Regions from separate parts of the Priestia sp. YIM B13490 genome, predicted to be linked through region 3. Evidence: riboswitches for the same ligand, from Rfam matches in the RefSeq annotation. Region 3 holds a riboswitch; each other region holds the start of a gene.
What was found. A riboswitch is a leader RNA that binds a small molecule or an ion and turns the genes downstream of it on or off. The one in region 3 is predicted to bind thiamine pyrophosphate.
Positions count from the first base shown of each region.

Region 1: linked by a shared signal. The riboswitch ahead of tenA (thiaminase II) and the one ahead of thiC (phosphomethylpyrimidine synthase ThiC) in region 3 are both predicted to bind thiamine pyrophosphate.
Region 2: linked by a shared signal. The riboswitch ahead of ACFX4R_RS22665 (thiamine phosphate synthase) and the one ahead of thiC (phosphomethylpyrimidine synthase ThiC) in region 3 are both predicted to bind thiamine pyrophosphate.

Region 1 covers NZ_JBHZOT010000003.1:317,422-323,016, forward strand. Annotated here, with positions in the region: gene ACFX4R_RS11500 (SDR family NAD(P)-dependent oxidoreductase) at 1-473, shown strand, start outside; gene ACFX4R_RS11505 (ArsR/SmtB family transcription factor) at 486-788, shown strand; gene ACFX4R_RS11510 (aldehyde dehydrogenase) at 802-2,202, shown strand; gene tenA (thiaminase II) at 2,231-2,920, opposite strand; TPP riboswitch at 3,015-3,112, opposite strand; gene ACFX4R_RS11520 (TspO/MBR family protein) at 3,339-4,085, shown strand; gene ACFX4R_RS11525 (hypothetical protein) at 4,389-4,571, shown strand; gene ACFX4R_RS11530 (sodium-dependent transporter) at 4,748-5,595, shown strand, end outside.
Region 2 covers NZ_JBHZOT010000009.1:73,942-79,536, forward strand. Annotated here, with positions in the region: gene ACFX4R_RS22640 (amino acid ABC transporter permease) at 28-732, opposite strand; gene ACFX4R_RS22645 (amino acid ABC transporter substrate-binding protein) at 716-1,537, opposite strand; gene ACFX4R_RS22650 (fluoride efflux transporter FluC) at 1,879-2,277, shown strand; gene crcB (fluoride efflux transporter CrcB) at 2,278-2,667, shown strand; gene ACFX4R_RS22660 (hypothetical protein) at 2,715-2,930, shown strand; TPP riboswitch at 3,093-3,194, shown strand; gene ACFX4R_RS22665 (thiamine phosphate synthase) at 3,317-3,940, shown strand; gene thiO (glycine oxidase ThiO) at 3,924-5,051, shown strand; gene thiS (sulfur carrier protein ThiS) at 5,048-5,251, shown strand; gene ACFX4R_RS22680 (thiazole synthase) at 5,257-5,595, shown strand, end outside.
Region 3 covers NZ_JBHZOT010000018.1:26,965-32,559, forward strand. Annotated here, with positions in the region: gene ACFX4R_RS26785 (Ger(x)C family spore germination protein) at 1-434, shown strand, start outside; gene ACFX4R_RS26790 (VanZ family protein) at 632-1,087, shown strand; gene ACFX4R_RS26795 (hypothetical protein) at 1,201-1,389, opposite strand; gene thiC (phosphomethylpyrimidine synthase ThiC) at 1,367-3,136, opposite strand; TPP riboswitch at 3,250-3,364, opposite strand; gene ACFX4R_RS26805 (hypothetical protein) at 3,446-3,736, opposite strand; gene ACFX4R_RS26810 (undecaprenyl-diphosphate phosphatase) at 4,194-5,018, shown strand; cyclic di-AMP (ydaO/yuaA leader) riboswitch at 5,292-5,431, shown strand; gene ACFX4R_RS26815 (glutamate/proton symporter GltT) at 5,538-5,595, shown strand, end outside.

The DNA of each region.
Region 1 (5,595 bases), on a different contig from region 3:
ATGAAGAGTTAAACATGATTGATTTAAATATTCGAGCATTAACTCATTTAACAAAATTATTTTTACCGGATATGGTCAAAAGAAATCGCGGGAAAATTTTAAACATTGCATCTGTTGCTGCATTTATGCCAGGTCCACTTATGACGGTATATTACGCAACGAAAGCGTACGTATTATCTTTCACAGAGGCCCTTGAAAATGAATTAAAAGGTACCAATGTAACGGTAAGTGCTTTATGCCCGGGTCCAACTAAAACGGGTTTTAGCGACCGAGCCCAGCTAAGCAACTCCAAGCTTTTTCAAAGCGGTGCAACGGATGTAGAAACAGTAACGAAAGTTGGCTATAAAAAATTTATGAAAGGGCAGACGGTTATCGTACCAGGAGTACAGTTTCGTCTCGCTACGTTCATCCCGCGCTTCGTGCCAAGAAAGTGGCTTACATCTGTTGTCCGCAGAACACAAGAAATTAAATAAAGGAGAATCTATATGAGTCAAAAAGCAGTCGAGTTATTTCGTGCCAGCATTCCTATTTTTCAGGCGCTAAGTGATTCAGCAAGACAAGATATTATTTTGCTGCTCGCGGAAAAAGAGCCTTTAACCGTAAATGAAATTGCAAATGAGTCTACGCTATCACGACCGGCAATTTCTCATCATTTAAAAATTCTACGCGATCAAAAGCTTGTGCAAATTGAGCAAAAAGGAACGCAGAGATATTATTCATTAGCTTTAAATGAGGCAGTCGAGCTATTAAAAAACTTGCTTGCTACAGTTGAAAGCGAATGTTTATAGGGAGATGAAAGAGATGAACCACGAGCGATTTTATATAACAGATGAAACGGTCATTGAACATATTGTTTCTACACAAAAGCAGTATTTCTATGCGCAAAAGACCAAGAGTATCAGCAGCCGTATTCAAGCGCTGAATAAGCTAAGAGACGCAGTCAAACAAAACGAGCAGAGAATTATGGATGCTTTAAAACAAGATTTAAATAAATCTGAAGTAGAGGCGTACACGTCGGAAATTGGGATTTTACTAGAGGAGATTCGGTTTACGCTTAAGCATTTAGCAAAATGGATGAAGCCTAAAAAAGTAAAAACCGCTTTAACACATGTGGGCTCTAAAGGGAAAATTGTTCCTGAACCGTATGGAGTCGCGTTAATTATTGCTCCGTGGAACTATCCGTTTCAATTAGCATTGTCTCCTTTAGTAGGAGCGATTGCCGCTGGAAACACGGCGATTATAAAACCTTCTGAATTAACGCCTAGCGTATCTCGCGTTATACAAGAATTACTGGCTGAAGCTTTTGACCCAGCATTTGTGACGGTGATTGAAGGCGCTGTAGACACGACGAGCCTGCTTTTAAAACAGCCGCTTGATTATATTTTCTTTACGGGAAGTGTAAATGTAGGGAAAATTATTATGCAAGAAGCAGGGAAGCAGCTTATTCCAGTCACGCTTGAGCTAGGCGGAAAAAGTCCGTGCATTGTACATGAAGACGCAAACCTAGATCTTGCAGCGAAGCGAATTATGTTTGGTAAAGGGATGAATGCAGGCCAAACGTGCGTTGCTCCTGATTATTTGCTCGTGCATCAAAAAGTGAAAGCGCAGCTTGTAGAGAAACTTCGCGAAGCAATTTCTCAATTTTACGGTAGTAATCCACTTGAAAGCGACCGCTACGGCCGTATTGTCAGTGAGCGTCATTTTACTCGGCTAGTTGAGTTTTTAAAAAACGGAAATGCTATAGTTGGAGGCGGGTACAATAAAAACACGCTAACAATAGAACCTACGGTGTTAAGTGAAGTAAGCTGGACATCAGATGTTATGCAAGAAGAAATCTTTGGGCCTATTCTTCCTATGATTGAATATGAAACACTAGACGAAGTCATTCATAAAGTTCAAGAAAAAGCTAAGCCGTTAGCTCTTTACTTATTTACAGAAAGTGAAGATGTGCAAAACGTGATAACGGAGCGCCTTTCATTTGGAGGAGGCTGTATAAACGATACGCTTATGCATATCGCTACGCCATATTTGCCGTTTGGCGGAGTGGGAGAAAGCGGCACGGGTCAATATCATGGAAAAGACAGCTTTCAGACATTCACTCATTTTAAAAGCATGCTGTCTCAAACAACCAAGTTTGATTTGTCATTCCGCTATCCTTCGGAAAAACAAAGCTTGAAAATGATCAAAAAACTATTGAAATAAAAGAGCCTCCTGATAGGAGGCTTTTTCGTTATTTTGAAAGTGAAAGCTGAGAAAGCGGCCATTTTTCTTGGGTATATGCCATTTCCCAAAATAAATACTCCAGTTCACAGCTTTTGATGAAGTGATCTTTCATACGGTTACGTTCTTCTTCAGTAGCTTGTTCGGCGAGTTCATCAAGCTTGTTACAAAACCATTGTGTTGTGCCATTCATTTCTTCATTATTATAAAACTGAATCCATTCATAAAAAGGATGAGAAGGAGATGGATTTACTTGTTCTGTAATGCGCTGGCCAATTTCAACGTACGTCCATGGACATGGAAGAAGCACTGCAATGATTTCTGCTAAGCTGCCTGTATGCGCAACACTTGTCATATGGTTAATGTAGTGGCTGGCCGTCGGTGAAAGCGTCTCAGTGTGAAGGTCTTCATAACGTACGCCTGCTACTTCACAAAAATTATTGTGAGGGTGTACTTCACTATGTAATACCGTAGAAATGCCGGCATTAAAGGCTTCCATTTCGGTACGCGTGCGGCATTTTGTTAAAGCAGCGCCGTAAATGCGAACAAATGCTGTTAAGTATTCGTAATCTTGAGAAACGTAGTGAATAAGCGCTTCTTTTGGCACGTTTCCTTCAGCAATTCCTTTAATAAAAGGATGGTTAAAAATGGCTTCGTAAATATAGTTTGCTTCTTGTCTTAATTGAGATGAAAATGACATCAAAATCCTCCTTTAATATGAGGAAGTCACAAACAAGCACATAAAGGAAATAAAAAACACTCCGTTTATAAACGGAGTGGCAAAGGACAGTAAAAACTGAACATTGCCACTTTCCTACGCTGGTATGAGCCAGATCAGGTTCAAAGGGATCAAGAAAACTTGTCTCAGCCGGTGGCACCCCTAGTGGACTTCCTATTAATCTAAGTTTAACTTACCATATATTCTGAAAAATAGAAAGCGTTATGGGAAATTGTGTGCTAACCGCTTTTCTTTCTTAAAGAGGAAATTTCTTAAAGCTATTTTTAATCATTTTTGTTTAAAAATGCATATTTTTAGGGAAGAAGAGGTATTAATGAAGGGAAGAGCCGTTTTCGTCTCCGAAACACTCCCATATAAATAGAAGAAAGGAGAGAACAAAATGGCGAAATTTCGTTTGTATGCTGTATTAAATACAGTAGGCTTGGCTATTACACTGCTTGTGAATTATTTAGCAAATGCCATTCCAATAGGAGGCAAAACAACGGGAGAAGCTTCTGCGCAAGTTCCTACGTTGTTTACACCAGCGGGTTATGCTTTTGCTATCTGGGGCGTTATTTATTTATTATTAACCATTTGGGTTATACGCCAATTTTTTGCAAGAGAAGATCAAAAGGAAATATATGCACGTATCGGCATTTGGTTTTTTCTAAACTGTTTGTTAAATAGTGCGTGGATCTTTATTTTCCAAAACGATTACTATAAGTTATCTCTTTTAGTTATGCTCTTTATTCTAGGCACATTAATGATTGTGTATTCCATTATTCAGCATTCTCGAATGACGACATGGTTTATGCGTCTGCCGATTTCGCTTTATCTTGGATGGATTTCTGTTGCGACTATTGTCAATGTGTTTGTCATATTTCAAGCAAATGGAATACAGCACTTGCTTGGCTTAAACGAGTTAGCATGGACGATTATTATGCTGCTGGTAGGAGCTGTGCTGGGCATCATGTTTACATTAAAAAACCGAGACGCTGTTTATCCGCTTGTTTTTATTTGGGCTTATATTGCCATTGCAGTGAAGCAAAGTGGAAATCAGCCAATTGTCATTACTGTCATCATTTCAGTTGTTTTATTAGCAATTGCCATTATTGTGGGATTGATTAAACGCTATAGACGTTTTTAAAAAGAAGCTCTAGCTTTTGTAAGCTAGAGCTTTTTATGATGCTCTTTTGATTGTAAAAAAGCAGCTGTAAAAGCAATTAAGCTAATTAAAATACCAAAAGGAACAACAATTGGTACGAATGATAAAATAAATGTCATAAGTGTAACCTCCATGTTGCATCGGTGCATAATGAAAAATTCAACTTTTTTAAATTGAAGTTCCGCTATTATAGTATGCTAGGCTTTATGTTTGGAGCCTATATGTTTAGAAATAAACGAAAAAGGCAACATACGTTACATACAGGTTATATTAGGAGGAGTTAAAATGGAAACATATTTAGTCGCTTACACGGATAAAGATGATATGGAATATAAACAAGTGACGTGCGAGAGTTATGAAGATGCAGAGCGTACGGTCCTTCGTTTAGAGAGAGAAGGGCATATGCATATTGAAGAAATTTCAAATCAAGAAGCCTACCGTGGAGATGAATCCTCGTACAGAGAATAAATTTTGAATAGAAACACCAACCTTAAAATGAAGAAGCAGCTGCTTCTTCATTTTTTCTATTCTATATAGATATCGTTTTATAGAAAAAAGTAAAACGGGAATGATTTTCTTCTGCATTTATGGTACAGTACTAATCAGGTGAGTTTTGAGTTTAGAAGAGGAGAGAGTAACATTATATGAGTAAAGGAAATCAGTGGTCTTCACGCCTCGGTTTTATTTTAGCATCTGCTGGGGCAGCAATTGGTCTAGGAGCGATATGGAAGTTTCCATACGTAACGGGAACCAGTGGCGGTGGAGCGTTTTTTGCGTTGTTTATTTTATTTACGATTTTTATTGGATTGCCGCTTCTGTTGGCAGAATTTATCATTGGAAGACATACGGGGAAAGAAGCGATTAGTGCTTATAAGGCAATTGCTCCAAAATCCGCTTGGGTATGGATTGGCAGGCTGGGAGTACTAAGCTGTGTCGTTTTGCTTTCCTTTTACAGCGTCGTTGGCGGCTGGGTGATTTTATATACGATTATGAGCGTAACCGGTATGCTAAGCGGAAAAGAGTACGGTCCGTTGTTCAATGCCGTCATTAGCCAACCTTATGTAGTATTAGGTGCACAGGCGCTGTTTTTATTAATTACAGTGTTTGTTATTTCAAAAGGCGTACAAAAAGGAATAGAGCGTGCTAATAAATACATGATGCCGCTGTTATTTATTTGTTTTATCATTATCGTGGTGCGTTCTTTAACATTAGACGGAGCAATGGACGGAGTAAAGTTCTTTTTGAAACCGGATTTTTCAGCCATTACAGGGTCATCTGTTCTCTATGCGCTCGGTCAGTCGTTTTTCTCGCTTTGCGTGGGATTATCTTGCATGGTGACATATAGCTCTTATTTAGGGAAAAAAGTAAGCTTGACGCGTTCAGCTGGGACTATTGCTATTTTGAACTTGTTTGTTTCGCTGCTGGCGGGTTTGGCTATTTTCCCAGCCGTTTTTTCATTTGGATTAAAGCCAACTGAAGGACCTGGACTTTT
Region 2 (5,595 bases), on a different contig from region 3:
AAAAACTCCTTTAGCTACTTGAAACGGTTATTTAGATACGTAACGATCTAGTCTTATTTCAATGCGTCCTTGGATAATGGATAAGATTGTGCACATAATCCAGTACAAGAGCGCTGCTTCACTATAAAGAAGTAAAAACTCATAGTTAGTTGAAGCAATTTCTTGAGCTTGACGGAACATTTCAGAAACAAGAATAAGCGATGCAAGTGACGTGTCTTTAATAAGACTAATAAAAGAGTTAGATAATGGCGGAATCGATACACGTGCTGCTTGCGGTAAGATAATCCGTCTTAACGCTTGGGAATAGGTCATACCAAGTGAGTAGCCAGCTTCCCACTGTCCTTTAGGAATAGATTGAATTGCTGCTCGGATAATTTCAGATGCATAAGCACCTACACTTAATGAAAATCCAATAACAGCAGAGATAAATGGATCAATTGTTATATCTAAGTTAGGTAATCCGTAGAAAATGATAAATAATTGCACAAGCAAAGGCGTTCCACGAATAATTGAGACATATACACGTGCAATCATGTTTAATACCTTACTTGACGACAAGCGAGCAAGTGCTGTTAAAACAGCTAACACAATGCCTATGGCAAAGCTTATTAATGTTAGTGGAATAGAATATTGAATAGCTCCCTTTAGCATTGGTAAGAGAGATGATTGAGCGATTGAAATCAATTGATTCAATCGCTCTCCATCAGGAAAAATATTATTTAGGAGAAACATCTTCGCCAAACCATTTCTTAGAAATTTTTGCGTATGTTCCGTCTTTTTTCATATCTTTCAATGCTTTGTTTACTTCATCCACTAACTTACCGCTGTCTTTTCTAAACATAAAGCCGCTTGCAGCACCATCGGATTTTTCATCCGCGATTTTGATAGGTGCGTTAGGGTGTTTTTTCTTATAGTCAAGGAACGATAATTTATCGTTGATTGTAGCATCAACACGGTTTGCGCTCATTAGTTCTACTGCTTGAGCAAAACCTTCAGCACTCGTAATGTTTGCACCATAAGATTGAGCCATGTCTTTATAGTTACTTGTTAATGACTGCGCTGATTTTTTTCCTTTTAAATCTTTAAATGATTTGATATCTTTTTCGTCTTTACGAACAATTAATACAGCGCCTGACTGGATGTATGGATCAGAGAAATCGTATTTCTTTTGACGATCTTCACGAATACCCACTTCGTTAGCAATCATGTCAAAGCGTTTAGCATCTAATCCGGCAAACATGCCATCCCACTGTGTTTCTTTGAACTCAGCTTTTACGCCAAGACGTTTAGCTACTTCTTGAGCCAATTCTACATCAAACCCAGTTAGCTTTTGTTTGTCATCATGAAAAGTGAACGGAGGGTATGTACCTTCAGTTCCAATTGTTAATACGCCATCTTTTTTCACTTTATTATATAAATCCTCTTGTGAAGATTTATTGTCTCCATTGTTTGCTTCATTTTTTGAGCTAGAACCGCATGCGGCAAGCACAACTGTGAAAGCTAATAGTAGCGACAAAAGTGCAGCAAATTTCTTCATTTTCTAAACCCCCTAGTATTCTGATAGGAAATGATACTCTGTGATACTAAACAAGAACACAGCAAAAGTCAACAAAAAAAACTTATACGATTAATGTGACTTAAAATAAGGGAAATATACCTTCTATACACGGTTTATCATAAGGATACAGAAAGGTTTTAAAATTTGGATTAAGTGGATTTTTAAGGGAAATTTGAGGAGTAAAAAGGAAGTTTCATGCGACGATTTTCTCTTTCATTTTTTCATGACTTTTGGTGCAATAAACATATAGTTAAATGTTAAGGTAGAAATAAATTCCTTATGGTACACTTAAAGAAGAATTTATGAAACGGAGCGATATGATGAAAGCCATAAACTTAATCTCAATTGCCTTTGGTGCTATCGCTGGTACATATGCACGTTATTTGCTGAATCTTTCCTTATTATATACGGGCTATCCAATAGGAACGGTAATTGAAAACCTATTAGGAAGCTTCATACTAGGCCTATTAACAGGATTTTTTGTGTGGAAAAAGCCAAAAGAATGGATAAAGCTTGGACTAGGAGTTGGCGTATGCGGCGGTTTTACAACGTATTCAACGTTTGCAGGAGACGTCATTTCTCTCACTCAGCACCATTTATTTTGGGGAGCCATTTATGTAATGGTCTCTTTAGTAGGTGGAATCCTTCTTGCTTTAGCAGGCTATCTATGCGGTGAAGCGGCAGGGAAAAATTTAGTGAAAGTACATGAGGTGAAGTAAATGAGCATAGTGAGCTTGGCACTTGGCGGGGCAGCTGGAGGAATATGCCGTTATCTTTTGGGTTTAAAAGTTACAAAAACAGTTTCAAACCCTCCTTTTCCAGTATCAATGCTGTTTGTAAACTTGCTTGGTGCGTTTGGGCTTGGTCTTTTTTACGGTAGTTATTATGGAAAGGTTCCGAGTCATGCTTATGATGATTCAATATTTTTAATGATTGGCATTGGTTTTTTTGGTGCCTTTACCACTTTTTCAACGTTCAGTGTGGAAACCGTACAGTTAATTCGAGAAAAATCTTATCGGAAAATGCTGGCGTATGTGGGGATTTCAGCATTGGGAACAGTTGGTTTATTTACAGTCGGTTTACTGGCAGGAACGTTTTTATTTAAGTAAAGAGAACGTTTCTAGTAGGGAAAAACAAAAAGACGGAGAAGTAGAGAATGGATAGAAAAGCAGAAGTTTGGAAATACATTTTGTTGATTGTAGCTGTTGCAGGTCAGATCATCGGTTTTTTATTTTTATTTATAAATGTTGTGGCGGCATTTATTTTTTACGGTTTTTATATTCTAACTTTTATTATGTTACTCCTGCTGTTTATATGGGATCGGAAAAAGGAAAAAGACAAGGAAGAATTTGACGACTATACCGATTACTAATCATATAAAAAGCAGAATGATGCGGTGCGCCGGACCTCTTACTTAGTAAAGAAGCTTAAAAGATACATCTATAAAAGGAAGAGAGCCGTAAGAGCATAAAGAGATATTGTATTTACATCTAGTTGTGTTATAATTTTAAGTGCGAAAACAAAATCAATAAATAGCAATCACTAGGGGAGCTTTTTGAAGCTGAGACGAATGTATTTCGGACCCTTTGAACCTGATCTGGTTTGTACCAGCGTAGGGAAGTGGCGATCATGTTTACATAACGATGCATGCTAACCACTCTACGTTGTAGAGTGGTTTTTTTGTATGGAATAAAGCCCTCTACACAAGATGAAGTGATTGAAATTTCTCTTTATTCTGAACGGAAAGGTTTCGATCATATGGATATTCCTAAATTTCATGTCGTTACAACAGATAAGCAGCCAATTGAAGAGGTTCGGGACATTTTAACGGCTATTGAGCCTTTTGCGGGTGCCATTCATATTAGAGAAAAAAAGAAAACGGCAAAGCAGATTCAATGTTTGCTAGAAAGCCTGCCATTTTGTCTCTCTAAAATTATTGTAAATGACCGAGTTGATGTAGCGCATGCTTTAAAAGCAAAAGGCGTACAGCTTGCCTATCATAGTTTAGATGTTTCGTGTGTTAGAGACGTATTTCCTTCTCTTATTGTCGGAAAATCAGTTCACTCTGTGGAAGAGGCTTTAGAAGCTGAAAAAGATGGTGCCCACTACATTCTATACGGACATATTTATTCAACACATTCAAAAAAAGGATTAAAAAGTCGAGGGGTAGCAGCACTAAAAGAAGTAGTAGATGCTGTACAGATACCGGTTATTGCCATTGGAGGAATTACACCTGTAAATGCCAAAGAGGTGCTTCAAACAGGAGCACACGGTATAGCTGTGATGTCTGGTGTCATGCTTGCGCAAAATCCCCTTAAAGCGATTAAACAATATTCTCATATATGGACATCTGGAGGTGGAGAAAATGAAGCAGCATTATGATGTACTGTTAGTCGGAGGAGGCATAATCAGCTCTTCTATCGCTTATCATTTGTCAAAACAAGGAGCATCAGTGGCCATTCTTGAACGAAATCAAATTGGTTGTGAAGCTTCAAGTGCAGCAGCTGGTATTTTAGGTGCTCAAGCTGAAATTGATGAAGAAGGTCCTCTTTTAGACCTTGCTATTAAGAGCAGAAGCATGTTTCCTGAGCTGGTGAAGGAACTAAAAGAAAAAACGGCCATCGACGTAGAGCTCATTCAAAAAGGCTTATTAAAAGTCGCTGTAACAGAAGAAGATGCACACGTATTAAAGAAAAAAGCCGCTCAGCACCACCGATGGGATGAACATGTAAGATGGATCGATGTAAAAGAAGCGCGTTTGTTAGAACCCGGTCTCTCTCCAGACATATACGGAGCCATTACAATACCGGGGGACGGCCAGCTAGCTCCGGCTAAGTTAACGCAAGCTCTTGCTCATGGAGCCTTGTATCACGGAGCAGATATATTCGAATACTGTGATGTTCATTCTCTTATTATGGAAAATGAAACAGTAAAAGGTGTACAGACGTCCAGAGGCTCTTTTTACGGAGAAAAAGTAGTTATTGCAGCAGGCTCATGGGCTAAACGCTTTATTTCTTCTGAACATTTAGGCCGCGTGTTTCCCGTAAAAGGGGAGTGTATTGCTCTTCGAAGTCATAAGCCGCTGCTTTCTAAAACGATTTTTTTAGATGAAGGTTTTTACTTAGTGCCTAAGACTGGTGGAAGAATCATAATCGGGGCAACTAAGCTACAGCATGACTTTACCAAGACGGTTTCTGCACAAGGTATTCAATTTTTGCTGAATAAAGCTTCGGCGCTTCTGCCAGCTATTAAAGAAGCCACATTTGAAAAAGCATGGGCTGGTCTTCGTCCACAAACAAATGATGGCTGGCCTTATTTAGGAGAGCATCCTGAAATAGCGAATCTACACATGGCGTTTGGCCACTACCGAAACGGTATTTTATTAAGTGCTGCAACTGGAAAAATTATGGCTGATGCTTTGTTAGGGAAAAAGCTGAATCATTCATTTTTTACATCATTTCAGCTAACAAGAGTAATGGAGGGAGTTCATTGAATCTAATCATTAATGGTAAGACCGTTACTTTTGGAGATGAAATTGAAACGGTCGAGCACTTGTTGCAGGCTCAGAACCTGCATGAACGAGTGGTAATTGTTGAGCTAAACAAGAACATTTTGCAAAAAGAAGAACATAGCGATGCATGCTTAAAAGATGGCGATATATTAGAAGTTGTTTCATTTGTCGGAGGAGGATGAAGAGTATGTTAAAAATTGGACAATATACATTTAATTCACGTTTATTATTAGGGACAGGGAAATTTCCGGACATTACGACTCAGCGTCAAGCGGTAGAAGAGTCAGAAACAGAAATTTTAACATTTGCTGTGAGAAGAATGGATATTTTTGATCAAAATCAGCCTAATTTATTAGAAGCGCTTGATGTGAAGCGTTTCACTCTTTTGCCTAACACTGCTGGAGCAAAAAATGCAGAAGAGGCCGTACGTATTGCTAAATTAGCAAAGGCTTCTGGACTTTGTGACATGGTGAAAGTAGAAGTAATTGGATGTGATAAAACGCTGCTTCCTGATCCAGTTGAAACA
Region 3 (5,595 bases):
TAGGAAATCAAAAAGATAAATATATGATTATGAGTGACAAAATTACCATACATGACCAAAAGTATGTAGTATCGTATGATGTGTCAGACGCTAAAGCAAAGATGAACGTTAAGCCGGATGCGATTCACGGGGTAAAAGTGACCATACCACTACATGTAAAAGTAAGCATTAATGAATTCACTAAAAACGAAATGTCATCCCCTGCATTAATAAAAAATGTACAGGAAGAAATTGAAAAAGTTCTACAAAAGAAAGCAGAAAAAGTAGTTGTAAAGTTGCAAAAAGCTAACTGCGATTTTCTTGAAATAGGAAGAGAAGTAGCCGCTTATCATCCGAGTATATGGGAAAGGCTTAAATGGAGACAGGATTATAAAAACATCTCGATTAATCCGAAAGTACAAGTGGAAATTATCCATCGTGGAATTATTAATTAACAAAAGTCATGCGAAAAGCATGGCTTTTTTAAGTGAAAAAATTTTAGTTTACAAAATAATAAAAAGGGAATTGTATTTATTTATTGATGTGATAGGATAAAAAAGCATGTAAATGCATTCACTACGAATGAAAGCAGTGGACGGGTACATATAGATAATAATAAACGGTTTTGGGAGTCAAAGAAGGTGATGTTGAAGTGAATGTAAGCATCAGGTCAATCGTTAAAAAAGTCATGTTCATTCTATTTATTGCATATACAGCAGTGGTCATTTATGCTACTCTCATACGGGAAAACGAACATGTTTACGGAAAAGCAATGAACTTGGATTTATTTAGCACGATCCGTCTGATGTGGGACAGCGGGAATATAATGCTCACTCTGACAAATATACTGGGGAATATCGTGATGTTTGCGCCGCTTGGAATGTTTATTCCTTTGTTTATGAAGTGGTTTGACGGTTTTATTCAAGTGTTTACGACGGGTTTCTTAATCAGTTTTCTAATTGAAATTTTACAGTACAAGCTAACGGAACGAGTATTTGATATTGATGATATCTTTTTGAATACGCTAGGTACATTTATAGGCTGGGTTATTATTAAAATACTATATTGGGCCAAGAACGTGCTGAAAGCACGTTTCAAAAAAAGATAAAGAGATGGAGACATAACTGAATCAATAGCTAGAAAGCAGCTACAGATATGAAGTCTACGTTTACCATCACAATGAAAAGATCCGAACGATGAATCGTTCGGATCTTTCTTCAACTAAAATACTTTTGTCCTAGCCACTGCCTCTTGTTGATAGAAACACTTAATGCAGCGTCTTACGGAAGAATGTGAGGATTCAACGATAATGTGCTGACAATTTTGCTGAACAAATAATAACTTTCTTTCAAGCTGCTTAATTTGTTCTTTAAGCTGTTCTACTTCATTATTGATAGATATTTGAACCACTGTTAACAAACTCTTTAGCTTTTTCTTTCATTCCTTCTTTTCTTACTTCGTTTACATCTTTTTCATTTTCTTGAGCCATGTTACGAATATCTTGAGAAATACGCATCGAACAGAATTTAGGTCCACACATTGAACAGAAATGGGCTGTTTTAGCACCTTCAGCGGGAAGTGTTTCATCGTGATATTCTTTTGCGCGCTCTGGATCTAGTGACAGGTTAAATTGATCATTCCATCTAAATTCAAATCTTGCTTTAGACAGCGCGTTATCGCGTTTTTGTGCTCCTGGATGGCCTTTTGCTAGGTCAGCGGCATGCGCAGCAATTTTATAGGTGATAACGCCTTCTCGAACGTCTTCTTTATTTGGCAGACCTAAATGTTCTTTTGGGGTTACGTAGCAAAGCATAGCTGTCCCAAACCAGCCAATCATTGCAGCCCCGATACCTGATGTAATATGGTCATAGCCTGGAGCGATGTCGGTTGTAAGCGGTCCAAGAGTATAGAAGGGAGCTTCTTGGCATATTTCCATTTGTTTATCTACGTTTTCTTTGATGAGGTGCATAGGGACATGTCCAGGGCCTTCAATCATAACTTGAACATCGTGTTTCCAAGCAATTTTAGTTAATTCACCAAGCGTTTCTAATTCACCGAACTGTGCCTCATCATTAGCATCTGCAATGGAACCAGGACGCAGCCCATCGCCAAGCGAAATAGAAATATCGTATGCTTTACAGATTTCACAGATTTCTTCAAAGCGAGTATATAAAAAGTTCTCTTCATGATGAGCTAAACACCACTGCGCCAAGATGGATCCTCCGCGTGAAACAATACCTGTCGTACGTTTCGCTGTCAGAGGAATATAGCGTAAAAGAACACCTGCGTGAATAGTAAAGTAATCAACACCTTGCTCCGCTTGTTCAATTAATGTATCGCGATATGCTTCCCACGTTAGATCTTCTGCAACACCTTTTACTTTTTCAAGCGCTTGGTAAATAGGAACAGTCCCTACAGGAACAGGCGAGTTGCGGATAATCCATTCGCGCGTTGTGTGGATATCCTTTCCTGTTGATAAATCCATAATTGTATCGGCTCCCCAACGCGTTGCCCATGTCATTTTTTCTACTTCATCTTCAATAGCTGAACGAATAGCTGAATTTCCGATATTAGCATTGATTTTCACGTGGAATTTGCGGCCGATAATCATCGGTTCGCTCTCAGGGTGATTGATATTATTAGGGATAATGGCACGTCCTCTTGCTACTTCTTCACGCACGACTTCAGGATCCATCTGTTCACGAATAGCGATAAATTCCATTTCGGGCGTGATGATTCCTTTTTTCGCATAGTGCATTTGCGTTACATTTTGATTTTTTTTCGCGCGCAAAGGTAAACGATTAGTGATAAAGCGCTCGTACTGATCTCTTGGATCACCATCATAATAACCGTTATCCTGTGGCTGAACCGTACGGCCTTGATATGTTTCTACATCGTTTCGTTCTGCAATCCACTTTTCGCGCAGAGCCGGTAATCCTTTTTGTAAATTAATTTCATAACAGGGATCTGTATAAACACCACTCGTGTCGTATACACGTACGGGATTATTTTCTTCTTCCCCAAAAGATCCTGTAGTAGGAGACTGATGGATTTCACGCATAGGCACTTTAAGATCTTCTCTGGATCCTTGGACATATACTTTGTGACTGTTTGGAAAAGGCTTTTTCATAGAAACTGATACATTTTGTTTTGACATTACATATTCCTCCGGTTTCGCATAAAGTGTAGCTATACCGAACCATAAAAAAATCGGGTTCTGTGATAGACAGAACCCGATGGAATAGGCGAAAAAAGAATAAACATATACTATTCTTTTCAAGACTACTTCCCTCCGCTGGTATAACCCAAATCAGGTTCAAAGGGTTAAAGAGTTTTATAGCACTCTTCTCTCAGTCTGAGCTATCAGACACCCCTAGTAGAAATAACATTTAAATTATTCAATTTACGGCTTAAGTTTACCATCATTCGGTAAAAAATCAACCCTTAAATAAAAAAAGCTAGACAATCAACGTTGTCTAGCAGCATCGATTGCAATCACAATAGCTGTAATAATGTGCATAACAAACCCTAAAAATGGAATCCAAGCAACCAGTGAAGTAACAATCCCTAGTATGTTTCCATACGCAGATAACCCTCGTCTATTAGCTAAAATGAGTGTGATAGCATGAAGAATAAATCCAATAAAAAGAGGAGTATAACTAAAGCCCATAACAATCCCCGCGCCAATTAAAGGAATTCCCAGCAAGGCTTCATACCCAGCAGTGACCCATTTCATTGTACGTACATTTCCATTCATAGTAAAAAGCCTCCTAAAAAAGATACTACTATATACGAGAAAAGAGAGAAAAAAGTTTCAAATTACTTAGGGGATATGTCGTATAAGCAAGCACTAGTTGATTAAAATGATAGATGACAGTAAAGGGGATGGAAAAAACATAATGATTTAGTCATTTTTTCACACTAAAGAAAAATAGTCTAGATGATTCATTTTTAGCTAAGGACCCGGAATTTATACCGAACATAGCGACTGCTTTTTAAAACAAATAAAAGCTGATATCTTGTTTTTTGGTTATAGCATGTAGGGTTTTTATTACAAATTATTAAAGATTCTTATCTTTTTGCAAATACACATTGTATTTCATAGTTTTAACAATTATGATAAAAAAGCAAGTGTCAAAATAGGAAAATAGTTGAGCATGGAAAACGAAGCGATAAGCTTATTAATTTGAAAGAAAGGCAAGGTATATAGCTTTATGTGGGAAATTATTGTAGCAATCATTTTAGGGATTGTAGAAGGTTTAACAGAGTTTGCTCCTGTTTCGTCAACTGGGCATATGATTATTGTGGATGACCTGTGGTTAAATTCAAAAGAATTATTTTCATCTCCCGTAGCTAATACATTTAAAATTGTTATTCAGCTAGGGTCGATCTTAGCAGTAGTAGTTATTTTTAAAGATCGTTTCATTAATTTATTAGGATTGGGAAAAAAGCCAGCCGCTCCAATTGGACCGACAAATCGTTTGAATTTAATGCAAGTAATTGTTGGTCTGTTACCCGCAGGAGTGTTAGGTCTTTTGTTTGATGATTACATTGATGAACATTTGTTTTCTTTAAATACGGTGCTAATTGGCTTAGTAGTCGGAGCTGTATTAATGATTCTAGCAGATTTGTTTGGACCTAAACGTCCGCGTGTAGAGACGGTGGACCAAATGTCTTATGGACAAGCACTGGGTATAGGACTGTTTCAATGTATTGCTCTTTGGCCAGGTTTTTCTCGTTCAGGCTCCACGATTTCAGGAGGGGTTCTTCTTGGAATGAGCCATAAGGCAGCGGCAGATTTTACATTTATTATGGCAGTGCCAATCATGGCAGGAGCAAGTGGACTTTCATTGGTTAAAAACTGGCAGTATTTCACATCAGATGCACTACCGTTTTTTATTGCTGGTTTTATCAGCGCCTTTATTTTTGCGCTGGTGTCTATTCGCTTTTTCCTGAAATTAATTAATCGTATCAAATTAGTACCATTTGCACTATATCGAATTGTGTTAGCAGCTATTCTATATTTTGTATTTTTATAAAATAAACATGCGTGTTCTTTAGTCCCTTAAACTTCTAATAGAGACTCAAAGAGCAAGAAAAAGCTATTGCAACATTGCAATAGCTTTTTTGTATAAATATATATTATCGCCTTTTGAAAGCGTTTTATAAACATGGGTATTGACAAAACGTGTCGAAAAATAGTAAATTAATATTTGTGCAGTATAAAGTTAAGTAAAAGTAAGACTTCTGTTTAGTTTTATTGACTGTAAAAAACGTATGACAACGTATAGATCGTTTTAATTTTATAAAAACTGAATAATAAGCTTAATCGTATAGAGCGGGGGAATCATTATCGGCAGTAAAGCTGCCTTGGGGTGAATCCTTACAAAAGGTAGGAAACTCTCAATTCCGAATCCGACAGTTAACCCCGTTTGCTTTATTGAGAGAAAGAGCCCAAAATAGCGTAAGTAAAAGGCTGTTCTTTCTTAAGAATAGTCTTTTTTTGTTTTTTCAGAAAAGTATATACAAATGTCATACATCTTTGGGGAGGTACATCTATGAAAAAAATTCGTTTTGGTTTGGCTACGCAGATTTTTACCGGATTAATCCTCGGTG